One region of the Paraburkholderia sp. EB58 genome, then DNA from elsewhere that is predicted to be linked to it. Evidence: predicted binding sites of a transcription regulator. Region 1 holds the regulator's gene; the other holds the start of a gene.
What was found. The regulator FNR, encoded in region 1, switches genes on or off when oxygen is low (the NO sensors DNR and NnrR bind a similar motif). The targets are predictions, from matches to a motif close to TTGATNNNNATCAA.

Region 1 (7,276 bases):
GGCTGACCTGCTGCCGGTGGAGTATTACCACGTGGTCTTCACCGTAGTCTTCACATTACCCGCTGCGATCAGCTTGATCGCCTGGTACAACAAGGCGGTTATTTACGGGCTGCTGTTCGATGTTGCCGCCGAGACCCTGCGTACCATCGCCGTCGATCCGAAGCATCTGGGCGCGCAGATTGGCGCGGCGCTTGTGCTGCATACGTGGGGCTCTGGGGCTCGGCACTGACGCATCATCCGCACTTATGCTTTATTCGTCACCCCGCACACACCGAAACCCCGCATACACATACTGATAATGCGGCTGAAACCAGTTGCGAAACTCCGGTCTCAACATGCATTGTGCGGTTCTTGCCGACCCGCCCTTCAGCACGTAATGCTGCCCATCGAAGAAGTTCGCCGAATACCCCAGATAGAACGGAAACGGCTCGAACCCTGGCAACGCGTCGAATAACGTGGACGTCCATTCCCAGCCATTGCCGAACTGGCCTTCCACGCCGAACGTGCTGACGTTGTCGGGATGCGCGTCAACGGCCTGCGGATCCCATCCACGAAAATCGAAATTACCTGACGCCGCGTGTGGCGCGCCGTGGGTCGCGCGTTGCCACTGCGCTTCGGTCGGCAAGGCTTTACCGGCCCAGCGGGCATAGGCGCTCGCTTCGGCATGGCTGACATAGACGGGCCAATCGAGCGGCAACGGGATTTCTTCGAACATGGTCCGTAGCAGCCATTCGCCGTCGTCGGCGCGTTGCGACCAGCCGGCCGGGTGCGTGATCTGCTCGTTCTCCTTCCAGACCCAGTCCTTGTCTTTCCACCACGCCCGCTGGCGGTAGCCGCCGGCCATCACGAATTCGAGGTACGCACCGTTGGTCACCATGTAGCGATCAATTTCGAAAGCCGGCACGTCGACGCGCAATTCACCGAACTCGTTGTCCCAGCCGAACCGGCCGCTTTCGCGCGTCATGCCGAGCGTCGTCGAACCTGCCGGCACCGCGACCATCGGCGCGTGATCAGGCGCGCTGACTCGATCGGTACGCGCTGCTTCGTGGTAGCTGGAGCGCTGATCCTGGCCCGCACCGCGTCCAGCAATCTTCTGCACGAGCGGCAACTGGTGCAACATGTAAGCTAGGGTTTCGGCGTGCATCAGCCGATGTTCAATGGCGACGTTCAGCAGTTGCTCGGTCGAGCCGGTCTGCGCGCCATTCCCTTGAGGTTGCCCTTCGACGTTCAATGCCGCAAGCTCACGGTCGATCTGCGCTCGCGCTTGCTGGCCATACGCCCGTATGGCTTCCAGTGATGGCCAATCGCCTGGCACGTCGGTCGGCAGTCCGCCGTCGACCGGATCGATGCCGAACGCGAACAGGGTGTCGAGCGACGCATCGAAGGCGGGCAGCGAGCACAACCGCTCGTCGAACAGGTTGCGGTCGAACGCTTCGAGATGCCCGATATAAAACACGATCCGATGGCGCTCGCGGATCGGCCGTTCGTACAGGTACTCGGGTTTGACGATGGAGAAGAGGGCGTCAGTAATGTGACGCGCGTCGATCAGGCGCTGGACTAGCGGATGATGCGGGGCGGGGTCGCGATTCATATCGCCGGGTCTCCTGGATGGGGGACAGTTTGAAGACTGTACCTGAGTCGCAGAAGACGTGCCAGGCAGACGCACCGCCAGACGGGCGCGGCAGCCTTGGCCGCGCCATCTGTTAAGCCCGCAGCGGCAGGCGACTACACCTGCCGCAGGCCTTCGATATCGACGATACGGATGAACTTGCCTTGCGTGTCGATCAGGCCGCGCTTTTGAAATCTTGACAGCGTGCGGCTGACCGTTTCGAGCGTCATGCCCAGATAGCTGCCCATGTCTTCACGCGTCATGCGCAGGTTGAATTCCGCCGACGAATAGCCGCGTTGCGCGTTGCGCTCCGACACGTCGAGCAGGAACGCGGCGACCCGTTCGTCCGCGGACAGCGAGCCGAGCACCATCATCTGCGCCGCCTCGCGGACGATCTGCTCGCCCATCAACTTGTGCAGACGCTCCTGCATGGAGCCGACTTCGCGGCACAGATGCTTGAGCGCGACATACGGGACGATGCAGACGGTGCTGTCCTCGAGCGCCGTCGCGCTGCAGGCGTGCTTGTCGTCGCTAATGCCGTCGAGGCCGAGCGCCTCGCCCGCGAGGCGCAGGCCGGTCACCTGTTCGCGGCCGTCGCGGTGCGCCATGGTGGTCTTCAGGGAGCCGGAACGCACGGCATACAGATTGTCGAACGCGTCCCCGGAGCGGTAAAGCGACTCGCCGCGCTGCACCGGACGCGCGCTACAGATCAGCGCTTCGAGCTTTGGCAGCTCTTCAGAGGAGAGGCCTTGAGGCATACACAGTTGCCGCATCGCGCAGCTGGAACAGCGCGCGGCGCTGCGGGCGGCAGGGCGGGGAGAAACGCGGCGGGAGGAAGGGCGGGCTACCGGGGTGGGCGTAAGCATGGTGTACGGCCGTCTGTAAGGAAACAAACCCATTGTCCCACCATGGGTATGCGCTGTTTCGCGACAAAATGACGCGTGAAAAGGGTTTCCCCTGTTTGAGCGAGATCACGCGGCCGTGATGTTACGTCGCGCCCAGGGAACGCCGGGCGCCAGGTCACACTATGGCGCCTGGTTTACCTCGCTTAGGCGGCAGCGTCCGCCCGAGCGTCGGGCTCCTGTCCGGCAGCCGATGGAATCAGCAGTACCGGCAACGCTGCTTGCCGCACGCAGCGCTCCGCGACGCTGCCAAGAAAGAGCCGCTGGACGCCGCGGCGTCCGTGTGTGCCCATCACGAGCAGATCGGCGTTGAACGCGGTGGCGGCTTTCAATACGACGGTGGAGATATCGTCGATCGAGGATGCTTCGCCGACCGTCACTTCACCGGTGACGCCGCGCTCACGCATGGCCTGGTTGAACTCGGCGCCCAGTTCCTTGCCCTGCTCGATCATCCGGTTGCGCAGGATGGACGGGTCATAGCCCGGCGCCTCGAAGTACATCGGGGCGTTATCCACGACATAGAAAGGTTGGAGCACCGCGCCCATCGAACGGGCCAGGTTCAGGGCCGATTCAAATGCGCGGCGGGAGGTATTGCTGCCGTCGACCGCTACGAGGATACGTTTGTACATGTTGGACTCCGCGTTGGAAGGGTTCGTGGCCGGCTGCGCCTGATGCTGTTCTCCAATGGCGGCTTATTGCCGATTCCAGCTTAAATGATGGCCGAAGTATGTGCAGTTTTGTCAGGATGTAAATCAAACACTTGTCAAATTTCTGCGAGTAGGGTCATATAGTCTCCGCGCCGCCCAGCAGGCTTTTGCGGGCGTCGTTCGGGCCATTTGGCTAATTTTTGAGCAGGCAGCACGCACTGTTTGCCTTACAATCGTGGTCTATTCTGACAAGCAAACCCTTTCATCAATGATGAACGAGCGCAAATCGACGGGCTTGCCCGACAAGATCTACGGCGACATCCTGAACCGCATACTCGAAGGCGAGTACAAGGAAGGTGAGCGCCTGCCTACCGAGCACGCGCTCGCTGAACGTTTCGAAACCTCGCGGCCTACCGTGCGTGAAGCGCTGGCCCGGCTGCGCGCGGACGGCATCATCGTCACGCGTCACGGTTCGGGCACCACGGTCGCTCGCCGGCCCGATCCGGATGTGCGCCGCTTCGCGCCGCTCGAGACACTCTCCGATATCCGCCGCTGCTACGAATTCCGCATCGTCACCGAAGCCGGGGCGGCCGAGCTTGCTGCGGAGAAGGCCGAGGCGGAAGACATCGCCGCGATCCAGCACGCGTGGGACGAACTGGAGCGCATCGTCGAAACCCAGGGGATCGGCGCGAAGGACGACTTCTCGTTTCACCTCGCGGTCGCGCGGGCGTCGAAGAACCCGTTTTTCATTACCGTGATGTCCTTCATCGAAGAGCAGATCGTGTTCAGCATGAATCTGTCTCGCAACCTGTCGCTGGTGAAGACGGTCGAGCGGCAGCGGCTGGTGCAGGCCGAGCATCTGGCCGTACTCGAAGCGATCCGCCGCAAGGATGGTCCCGCGGCCGGCGATGCGATGCGGGCGCACCTCGAAAACGCGCTCGAACGGATGTTCGGTTCCTGAGTTCTCCCCGTCTTGCCGGGCCGCGTCGAACGCGGCCCGTTTTGTTTCAATCAGCCCGGCCTCGTGTCTGGCTTTTTCACGCCCTCTTGCACGCGTTAAGCCGCGTTGTCCCGAAGTGACTTCTCCCCGCCCTCTGCCTTTCCGTGATGCGCTGCTGGCGATGCTCGGCATCGCCCTTGTCAACATGCTGGTCGCGCTCGATCAGACCGTGGTCAGCACCGCCTTGCCGTCGATCGTTTCCGAGTTGCGCGGTTTCGAGTACTACGCGTGGATCGCGAGTGCGTACCTGCTGGCGTCGGTGGTGACGGTGCCGGTGTTTGGCCGGCTGGGCGACTATTTCGGACGCAAGCGTTTCGTGATTGCCGCGGTGATCGTCTTCACGGTCGCCTCGGTTCTGTGCGGCGTGGCGCCCAGCATGCCGTTTCTGGTGGTGGCGCGCGGTCTGCAAGGCGTTGGCGGCGGAATGATGGTGGGCACCGCCTTCGCCGCGATTCCCGATCTGTTCCCCGATGCCCGCGCCCGGGTGCGCTGGCAGGTGATCATGGCGGCGGCTTACGGGATCGGCACAGCGGCGGGGCCGTCGCTCGGCGGCTGGCTGAGCCAGCAGTTCGGCTGGCGCTCCACCTTCCTCGTCAACCTGCCGGTTGGTGTGTTTGCGCTGTATTTCATCTGGGCGCATCTGCCCAATTACCGGCGTGCGGTCAGCGGCCAGGTGCGCATCGACTGGACCGGCGCGGTGCTGGTCGCGCTGGTGCTTGGCGGCTTGCAGACGTTTATCGAAGCGGTGCCGAAGTCGGGCCTCACCACGGGCAATCTGGTGCTGGCGGCACTGGTCGTGCTCGGCGCCGCTGCGCTGCTAATCTGCGAGCGCAGCGCCTCGCATCCAATCATCCCGCTCGATCTGTTCAGGGATCCCCAACTCGTCACGCTGTTCACGCTGTCGCTGCTGTCCGGCTTTGTCATGTTTTCGCTGATTTTCTTCGCGCCGCTGCTGTTGCAGGGCGGTTTTGGCCTGACTCCGCAGCAGGCGGGTCTGCTCGCCACGCCTATCGCCGCCTGCATCGCGCTAGGCAGCGTGATCAACACGCGGATTGTGATTCACATGCCGAAGCCGACGCTGATCCTGTCAATCGGCTTCATGCTGCTGGTGATCGCCTCGGCCGGCATTGCGCTGGCGACGCCGGCCACGCCGCATCTTTACCTTGAACTGGCCATGGGCGCGGTCGGGATCGGGCTTGGCTTCATTCTCAACAACCTGAACGTCTTCGGCCAGGAGATTTCGGGCCGCGAGCGCTTCGGCATTACCACCGCGCTGTTGCAGTCCACGCGAATGGTGGGCGGCATGCTGGGCACCAGTATCGTCGCCACGATTATCAACCGGCGCTACGAGGCAGGTGTCGCCGAGTCGTTGCAGGTGCTCGGCGAACCGATCGCCTCCACGTGGCTGCCCAAACTGGCTGACCCGCGGATCCTGATCGACCCGAGCCTGCGCGGTACCTTACTGGGCGAGCTGGCGCACGCGGGGTTGGCTGGACCTGCGCTCGTGGAAGCGGCGCGCCGGGTGCTGGTTCAGTCCATCCATATCGGAGTGGTGCTCACCGGCGCCGCCGCGCTGATGGCGGCTTTCGTGGTGCGCCGGATCTCGCATATCACCTTTAAGCGCAGCAGCGGCAGCAACAGCGGCACGCCAGCAGCGCATTAATCGCTTTTCAGGGTGCGCCGTACGGCGCTCCTGAATCTTTTTCGCCTCTGCCGAACGAATCGCAGGCAATAAAAAACGCGTAAAGAGCCCTATGCACGTTGGGTCGGTTTTGCACCTACCTACCTGGATAGGTGTGTGGTCTTTCAGGGTCCCGCAAAATTCATACAAATAACGGCCAATCCACCTGAGAAACTCGCCATGGAATTACTCGAAAATCATTGGAAAGCACCTGTCACGATTCAAAACCGTACGGTCGACACCGCTGAAGAGACGCCATCCACGGTTGACCGCCATCTGATCATTGCTTACCGCAAAATGAAAAAGGAAAGCCAGCGGCGTTTCTGGGCACGCTTTGGCGTGACGCAATCGCGCGGCAGTCGCTTCGAATCCGGCGCAGAAATTCCGCCGCCGGTTTCAATCCTGCTGGGGCTCTACTTCCTGAAGACGGTTTCTGACGGCGATTTGGGCCGTGCTGAACGGGTGATTTATAGCCGCGACGCTGCCGCCTTGCTTAACCCGGGTCAATAAGGCCGAGCTGCGCGGCAATCACGGCTGCCGCGCGCCTTGAGTTCACTCCGAATTTCGCTCTGATATTCTTCACGTGGAAGTTCACTGCGGCTTCCGAGCAACTGAGAATATGTGAAATCTCCCAGGTGGATTTGCCGCGCGCGGTCCAGTTCAGGCATTCACGCTCGCGCGGCGTCAACTGCGGCATCACCGTCTTCGCATGCGTATGGACATGGCGGCTGCTGGTGTCGATCACCACATCGCGCAGCAGGGCGAGATTGGGCAGCACGCCGTCGATATGTGTCCAGAACGCGTCGTTCGTATTGAAGTTATTGGCGAAACACAGCATGCCGGCTTCCTGATTCGGGCCGTGGATCGGCAATGACAGGCCCGAGCGCAGCCCCGTCGCGCAGGCAAGCTCGTAGAGCGCCCGCTGTTGCCGGGTGGCAAACAGTTCCGGCGACCAGATCAGTGGCGCCGAGCGGGTCAGGCAATGAGTGACGACAGGATCGATATGTACGAAACCCTGCTCTTCATAACTGCGCTGCCACGCTTGCGAATACGTGCTGCGAACATAAGCATCTTCAAGGCGCATGCCCGGCCGCGGCAGCATCGCAATTAGAACCCGATCAAACCCCCAGGTGCCGGCGATCGCGGTGAGCGCGTTGAACCACGTCGTTTCGTCTGGGGCGTCCACCAGTGGCGACATTTGCTCGATAAAATGTAGCGACACTTCGTTCTCTCAATCGCAGCAGCCCGGCCGCGGGTTTCGTCGGCGCGAACTCGCGACCGGCATGGGTATTGGGCAGCAATTTATCACCGTTTATTACTCAACGGTTCAAAACGCAAAGTCAATCTCTTCTAATCCGGCTACTCGGATTCTCATCGCGCAGTCTATAGAAATCTAAAGATCTCTGGTCGACAAAAAATTTGCCTGGGCCGGTGGCC
Region 2 (7,276 bases), on a different contig from region 1:
ACATCAACTCGATCCGTTGGCTGGAAGACGTGCTCAACCAGTACAACTCGACGATGATCATCATCTCGCACGATCGACACTTCCTGAACCAGGTCTGCACGCACATGGCAGACATGGACTACGGCACGCTGAAGGTCTATCCGGGCAACTACGACGACTACATGCTGGCCAGCACGCAGGCGCGCGAGCGTCAGCAGAACGCCAACGCCAAGGCGAAGGAACGCGTGGCCGATCTGCAGGACTTCGTGCGCCGCTTCTCGGCCAACAAGTCGAAGGCCCGTCAGGCCACCAGCCGTCTGAAGATGATCGACAAGATCAAGATCGAGGAATTCAAGCCTTCGTCGCGGCAGAATCCGTTCATCCGCTTCGAATACGAGAAGAAGCTGCACAATATCGCGGTGGTCGCGGACACCATCACGAAGAAGTACGACCGCACGATTTTCAGCAACTTCAGCATCAGCGTGCAGCCGGGCGAACGTATCGCCATCATCGGCCAGAACGGCGCCGGCAAGACCACGTTGCTGCGTTCGCTGCAAGGCGGCGTGAAGACGGACCACGGCACGGTCAAGTGGGCTGAAAACGCGAATATCGGTTACATGCCGCAGGACACGTACGAAGAGTTTCCGGACGACGTCACGCTGATGGACTGGATCGACGGCTACCGCAAGGAAGGCGACGACGAGCAGATGGTGCGCGGCACGCTGGGCCGTTTGCTGTTCAATGCAGACGACATCCGCAAGTCGGTGAAGGTGCTCTCCGGTGGCGAGAAGGGCCGCATGATCTGGGGCAAGCTGATGCTGGGGCGTCACAACGTGCTGCTGATGGACGAGCCGACCAACCACATGGACATGGAATCGATCGAGTCGCTGCAGATCGCGCTCGACAAGTACGAAGGCACGCTGATTTTCGTGTCGCACGATCGTGAGTTTGTCAGCGGTCTGGCGAACCGGATTATCGAAGTGCGTTCGGACGGCACGCTGTATGACTTTGGCGGCAACTACGAGGACTTCCTGTCTAGCCAGGGCGTGCAGTAAGCCGCTTAGTTCGCTTCGATCCGCTTCATGATGTAGCCGCTTTGCACCTGTCCTGGACTTAGGGTGGGTGCAAGGCGGATCCCGCGGTAACGCGATTCGATCGCGCTTCAATTCCTTCCTCGATTTTCCTGCGGCACATCCCTCTTGCGTCTGGTCAACATCTTGTTGGCAAGCGCGTCGCTGCTTTTCACATGTCCATTCCATCACCTGCCGGATGAGCTCCAGGCGGCGCGAACATGTCATTTTCCAACTGCTCACGTTATGGCCTCCCGCGTGGCCTGCGCTCGCATGCACACAAAATGACACATCGTCTGTGCTTTCCTTGGCCAGGATCAAATTTCGCCTGAACCTCCGCTCGTAAAATCCTGCGGCGTACGCATTCAACTGCGTGGGTTGCGTGTTGCGAAGATGCAGCTGATTTCGGGGGTGGCTCAATGAAAAGCAGGCAAATATGATGAACAAGGGAGTCCTTAACAACAGGGTGTGGATACCCGCCGGGGCCGCACTGGCCACGTGTCTTTCAGGATGCAGCACGCTCGACGTACTCGACCCGAAAGGTAGCATCGGCATCGCCGAGAAGTCGCTGATCGGCACAGCGACGTTCACGATGCTGATCGTCGTCGTGCCGGTCATCCTGATGACGCTCTGGTTTGCCTGGCGCTATCGTGCCAGCAACCGTCAGGCGACTTACGCGCCGAAATGGGCACACTCCACGGCGATCGAAGTGGTCATCTGGACGGTGCCGTCCATCATCATCCTGTGTCTCGGGGTGCTGACATGGAAGACCACGCACGAACTCGATCCGTACAAGCCCATCGAGTCGGCCGTCAAGCCCATCAACGTTGAAGTAGTGGCGCTCGACTGGAAATGGCTCTTCATTTACCCGGATCTCGGCATTGCATCGGTCAATCAACTGGCTTTCCCGGTGGGTACGCCAGTTAATTTCCTGATTACGTCTGACTCGGTCATGAACTCGTTTTTCATTCCGCAGCTGGGTAGCCAGATCTACGCCATGGCGGGCATGCAAACGCAGTTGCACCTGGTTGCGGACGAAGCAGGCGACTACGCCGGCGTCTCGGCCAATTTCAGCGGCAAGGGCTTTTCCGACATGAAGTTCCGCGCGCTGGCCACCAACCCCGAGCAGTTCAACGCGTGGGTGGAAAAGGTCAAGGCATCCTCCGGCCGGCTCGACATGAACGAATACAACACGGTGGCGCAGCCGAGCGAGAAGGAGCCGGTGCGCTATTTCTCATCGGTCGATCCGAAGCTGTTCCACAACATCATTGCGAAGTACAACAACGGCAATGTTCTCGATTTACAGAACGCCAATTGCAGTACGAAGGGGTAACACATGTTCGGAAAACTGACACTTTCGGCGATTCCGTTCGATCAGCCCATCATCATGGGTGCGGGCGCCCTGATGGTGATCCTCGTCCTCGCTGCACTGGGCGCGCTGACCTGGTTCGGCAAATGGAAATGGCTGTGGAGCGAGTGGCTTACCAGCGTCGATCACAAGAAGATCGGCGTGATGTACATCGTGGTTGCAGTACTGATGCTGCTGCGCGGTTTTGCCGACGCGGTCATGATGCGTCTGCAACTGGCACTCGCCTATGATTCGCCGGGCTATCTGCCACCGCATCACTACGACCAGATCTTTACGGCGCACGGCGTCATCATGATTTTCTTCATGGCGATGGCGCTAATGGTGGGTCTGTTCAACCTGATCGTGCCGCTGCAGATCGGCGCACGTGACGTGGCGTTCCCGTTCCTGAATTCGCTCTCTTTCTGGATGACCGCAATCAGCGCGATTCTGATCAACCTGTCGCTCGTCATCGGTGAGTTTGCGCAGGTCGGCTGGCTCGCGTATCCGCCGCTGTCGGAGTTGCAATTCAGTCCAGGCGTTGGGGTCGACTATTACATCTGGAGTTTGCAGTTGTCGGGCGTCGGCACGCTGATCACGGCCATCAACTTCTTTGTCACCATTATCCGGATGCGTGCGCCGGGCATGTCGCTGATGAAGATGCCGGTGTTCACATGGTCCGCGCTGTGTTCGAACGTGCTGATCATGGCGACATTCCCGATCCTGACGGTGACGCTCGCGTTGCTCGGTCTCGACCGTTACCTCGGCATGCACTTCTTTACGAATGATGGCGGCGGCAACGCGATGATGTACCTGAACCTGATCTGGGCCTGGGGCCACCCCGAGGTCTACATTCTGGTTCTGCCTGCGTTCGGCATTTACTCTGAAGTGATCGCGACGTTCGCGAAGAAGCCGTTGTTCGGCTACAGGACGATGGTGTACGCAACATGTGTGATTACGGTGCTGGCGTTCCTCGTCTGGCTGCATCACTTCTTCACGATGGGTTCCGGCGCGGACGTCAATGCGTTCTTCGGCATTATGACCATGGTCATTGCCATCCCGACCGGCGTGAAGATTTTCAACTGGCTGTTCACGATCTATCGTGGACGCCTCGAATTCACCGCCCCGGTGCTCTGGACGATCGGCTTCATGATCACGTTCACGATCGGTGGCATGACCGGCGTGATGATGGCGATTCCCGGCGCGGACTTCGTGCTGCATAACAGCCTGTTTCTGATCGCCCACTTCCATAACGCGATCATCGGCGGCGTGGTGTTCGGATATCTGGCGGGCGTTCACTACTGGTTCCCGAAGGTCTTCGGCATCAAGCTGAACGAGAGACTCGGCAAGGCCGCATTCTGGCTCTGGTTCGTCGGCTTCTATGTGTCGTTCATGCCGCTCTATGTGCTCGGCTTCATGGGCATGACGCGACGCCTGAATCACTATGACAACCCTGCGTGGCATCCGTGGCTGATCTTCGCTGCATGTGGCGTGGTATTTATCGCGCTCGGCGTGGTCTGCCAGGTTCTGCAGGTGGTCGTCAGCGTGCGCAATCGCAAGCTGCCCGAGTACCGCGACCTGACGGGCGATCCGTGGGACGGCCGCACGCTCGAATGGGCCACGTCGTCGCCGCCGCCGGTCTATAACTTCGCGACCATCCCGGCGGTCCATGAACTCGATGCGTTCACGCATATGAAGGAAACGGGGCAGGGCCTTGGCAAGGACGTGGTGTACCGCGACATTCATATGCCGTCGAATACCAGCGCAGGTTTCTTCATCGGCATCTTTAGCCTGATGCTCGGTTTTGCCGGGGTCTGGCACATCACGTGGCTCGCGGTCCTGGCGCTCATCGCCATCATGGCGACGGTGATCGGTCGCAGCTTCGGTGACAACGACGGCTACTACATTTCTGCCGATACGGTGCGCCGGACCGAAGAGAAAAACGGCAAGGCAAGTAAAGAGAAGCTGGGCGACGTGTTTGCCGCTGCGGAGGTCAACTGATGTTACAGAACACTCATGTCGCCGCACTGGGCGAACTGGAAAGCGAGCACGCGCCATCTCACTCGGTATTCGGGTTCTGGCTTTATCTGATGACCGACTGCGTGCTGTTTGCGTCACTATTTGCGGCGTTTGCCGTGATGGCGCACCAGTTCGCGGGCGGGCCGTCCGGTAAGGATCTGTTCGATATTCCGGGTGTCGCGCTGGAAACCGCCGTCCTGCTGCTGAGCAGTATCACCTACGGCTTTGCAATGCTCGGCGCGCACAAGCGCAAGTCGGGCGTCGTGCTCGGCTGGCTGGCAATTACATTCGTGCTGGGTCTGGCGTTTCTCTGGTTCGAAATGCAGGAGTTTTCGCACCTCATCGCCGAGGGCGCCGGGCCGAGTCGCAGCGCCTTCCTCTCGGCGTTCTTCACGCTGGTCGGCACACACGGCTTGCACGTCACGGTGGGGCTCATCTGGATGGTCGTGCTGGCTATGCAGATCGTCCTCAAGCCCGAAATGTCCGAGCGCGAGATTACACGCCTCGCGTGCCTAAGTCTCTTCTGGCACTTTCTGGATATCGTGTGGATCTGCGTATTTACGTTTGTCTATCTTGGGAGCGTGCTCTAAATGGCTCATACGCAATCGCTGCATGAAGAAGAGGCACACGGCAGCGCGCTCGGCTATATCGTCGGGTTTGTCCTTGCCGTTCTGCTGACGGCCGCATCGTTTGGACTGGTGATGGGCGGTATGCTCCCCCCACAATCAGCCATGGTTGTGCTGGCCGTGCTGGCGCTCGTGCAGATCGTCGTTCATCTGGTGTTCTTTCTGCATCTGAACACCTCGTCCGGTCAACGCTGGAACGTGATGGCGCTGTGCTACACGGCGGTGGCCGCGGTCATTCTGATCGGCGGCACGGTGTGAGTGATGCATAACGTCAGCATGAACATGATGTCGCGGTAAGTCTGTTGCTCGTTGGGTTACGGTGCTCACGCCACAACACGTGTCGCGTTCACCGGCCCCGCTGATTCTGCGTTGCCCATGACGCCGGACAAAGGAGCGTGTGCCCGAACAGGCACACGCTCCTTTTGTTTGATGTGCCGCAATGCGTGCGCCACCCGATTGACGAGTATTGACGTTTTATTTCGTCGACCCGGGGCCTCATGTTCTCATCTCATTCCTTTGCACCGCTGGTCATCCGCGGCCACACGCTGCTGCCGATCGTTCAAGGCGGCATGGGCGTTGGCGTTTCGGCGCACCGGCTGGCTGGCAGCGTCGCGCGTGAGGGCGCACTTGGCACGATCGCCAGCATTGACCTGCGCCATCATCACGCCGATCTGGTCGATCTGTGCCGGGCGAATCCGGATCGTGCGACGCTCGAAAGCGCCAATCTCACCGCGCTGGCACGCGAGATTCACGCGGCCCGCGCCTTGAGCGAAGGGCGCGGCATGCTGGCCGTCAACGTGATGAAAGCGGTCAATGCACACGCGGACTATGTGCGGGTCGCCTGCGAGAACGGTGCTGATGCCATCGTGATGGGCGCGGGGCTGCCGCTCGACCTGCCTGACATGACCCAGGGCCACGATATCGCCTTGATTCCGATTCTCTCCGACAGTCGCGGCATCGCACTCGTACTGAAGAAGTGGATGAAGAAGGGGCGCTTGCCCGACGCGATCGTCATCGAACATCCGGCCCACGCCGGCGGTCACCTCGGCGTGACGAACCTCGCAGATATGAACGATGGCCGCTTCGGCTTTGCACGCGTTCTCGAGGAACTGGAGCCGATTTTTGCGTCGCTCGGCCTGAGTCGCAAGGACGTGCCGCTGATCGTCGCCGGGGGTATCAACAGCCACGACGCCGTGCGGTCCTGGCTCACAGCGGGCGCCAACGGCGTGCAGATCGGGACGCCTTTCGCCGTCACGGAGGAGGGCGACGCGCATCCGAACTTCAAACGTGTGCTGGCCGAAGCGACAGCCGACGACATCGTTGAATTCGTCAGCGTGACCGGACTACCGGCGCGAGCCGTCAGGACGCCATGGCTCACGCGATATCTGCGTAACGAAACCCGCATTCGCGACAAGATTGGGACGCTGAAGAACGCGTGCCCCACCGCGCTGGAATGTCTGAGCGTGTGCGGTTTGCGCGACGGCATCGAAAAGTTTGGGCACTTCTGCATCGACACGCGGCTCGCCGCGGCGCTACGTGGCGATGTCGCCAACGGCCTGTTCTTCCGCGGCCGTGAGGCGTTGCCGTTCGGCAGTGCGATTCGCAGCGTGCACGACCTGATCGAGCTGTTGCTGACCGGAGTGGCGCGACCTCCTGTCGCAGGCCGATGGGCGTTTTCGCTAGGTTGACGCGGGTCAACCCGACGATTGAGCAGAGCTTCCACAATCCCCGGGAACCTTTCAACGACCGGGGAATAACATGAAGAACAAGACAAAAAGCGGCCTCAAGGCCGCAGTGATCGCATCGTGCCTGCTGGGTATGGGTCTTACGATGTCGCAGGCGCGCGCGGCGGGCGATGACGAAATGAGCGGTATCCACGCGGGCGACGTCCTGGTGCGTTTGCGGGCCATCAGCATCACTCCGAACGTGTCCACGAGCAACACCCTGTCGGCGCTGAATGTAGGCGTCAACAATGCAATCGTGCCGGAACTCGATCTGACCTACATGATTCGCGACTACCTCGGCGTCGAGCTGATTCTCGGGACGTCGCGCCACCAGGTGACGTCGAGCCTCGGCAACCTGGGCGGCGTGAACGTGTTGCCGCCCACGCTATTGCTGCAGTATCACTTCAACCACCAGGGCCGCATCCGGCCGTACCTCGGCGCGGGCGTGAACTACACGTATTTCTACAACAACGGTCTGAATGTCGGCGGTCAGCCGATTTCCATCACCAACCA

Region 2: cyoA (ubiquinol oxidase subunit II) is a predicted target of FNR. The motif match lies at 1,357-1,370, and genes of this name have one in related genera.

What each region holds. Positions count from the first base shown of each region.
Region 1 covers NZ_JBNDMQ010000013.1:208,173-215,448, forward strand. Annotated here, with positions in the region: partial or broken gene P3T40_RS20840 (IS91 family transposase) at 1-246, shown strand, start outside; gene P3T40_RS20845 (SUMF1/EgtB/PvdO family nonheme iron enzyme) at 251-1,591, opposite strand; gene fnr (fumarate/nitrate reduction transcriptional regulator Fnr) at 1,726-2,475, opposite strand; gene P3T40_RS20855 (universal stress protein) at 2,658-3,140, opposite strand; gene P3T40_RS20860 (FadR/GntR family transcriptional regulator) at 3,430-4,119, shown strand; gene P3T40_RS20865 (MFS transporter) at 4,280-5,821, shown strand; gene P3T40_RS20870 (XRE family transcriptional regulator) at 6,020-6,349, shown strand; gene P3T40_RS20875 (helix-turn-helix transcriptional regulator) at 6,333-7,037, opposite strand.
Region 2 covers NZ_JBNDMQ010000017.1:68,459-75,734, forward strand. Annotated here, with positions in the region: gene P3T40_RS24025 (ABC-F family ATPase) at 1-1,034, shown strand, start outside; gene cyoA (ubiquinol oxidase subunit II) at 1,489-2,382, shown strand; gene cyoB (cytochrome o ubiquinol oxidase subunit I) at 2,386-4,395, shown strand; gene cyoC (cytochrome o ubiquinol oxidase subunit III) at 4,395-5,003, shown strand; gene cyoD (cytochrome o ubiquinol oxidase subunit IV) at 5,004-5,297, shown strand; gene P3T40_RS24050 (NAD(P)H-dependent flavin oxidoreductase) at 5,537-6,727, shown strand; gene P3T40_RS24055 (OmpW/AlkL family protein) at 6,798-7,276, shown strand, end outside.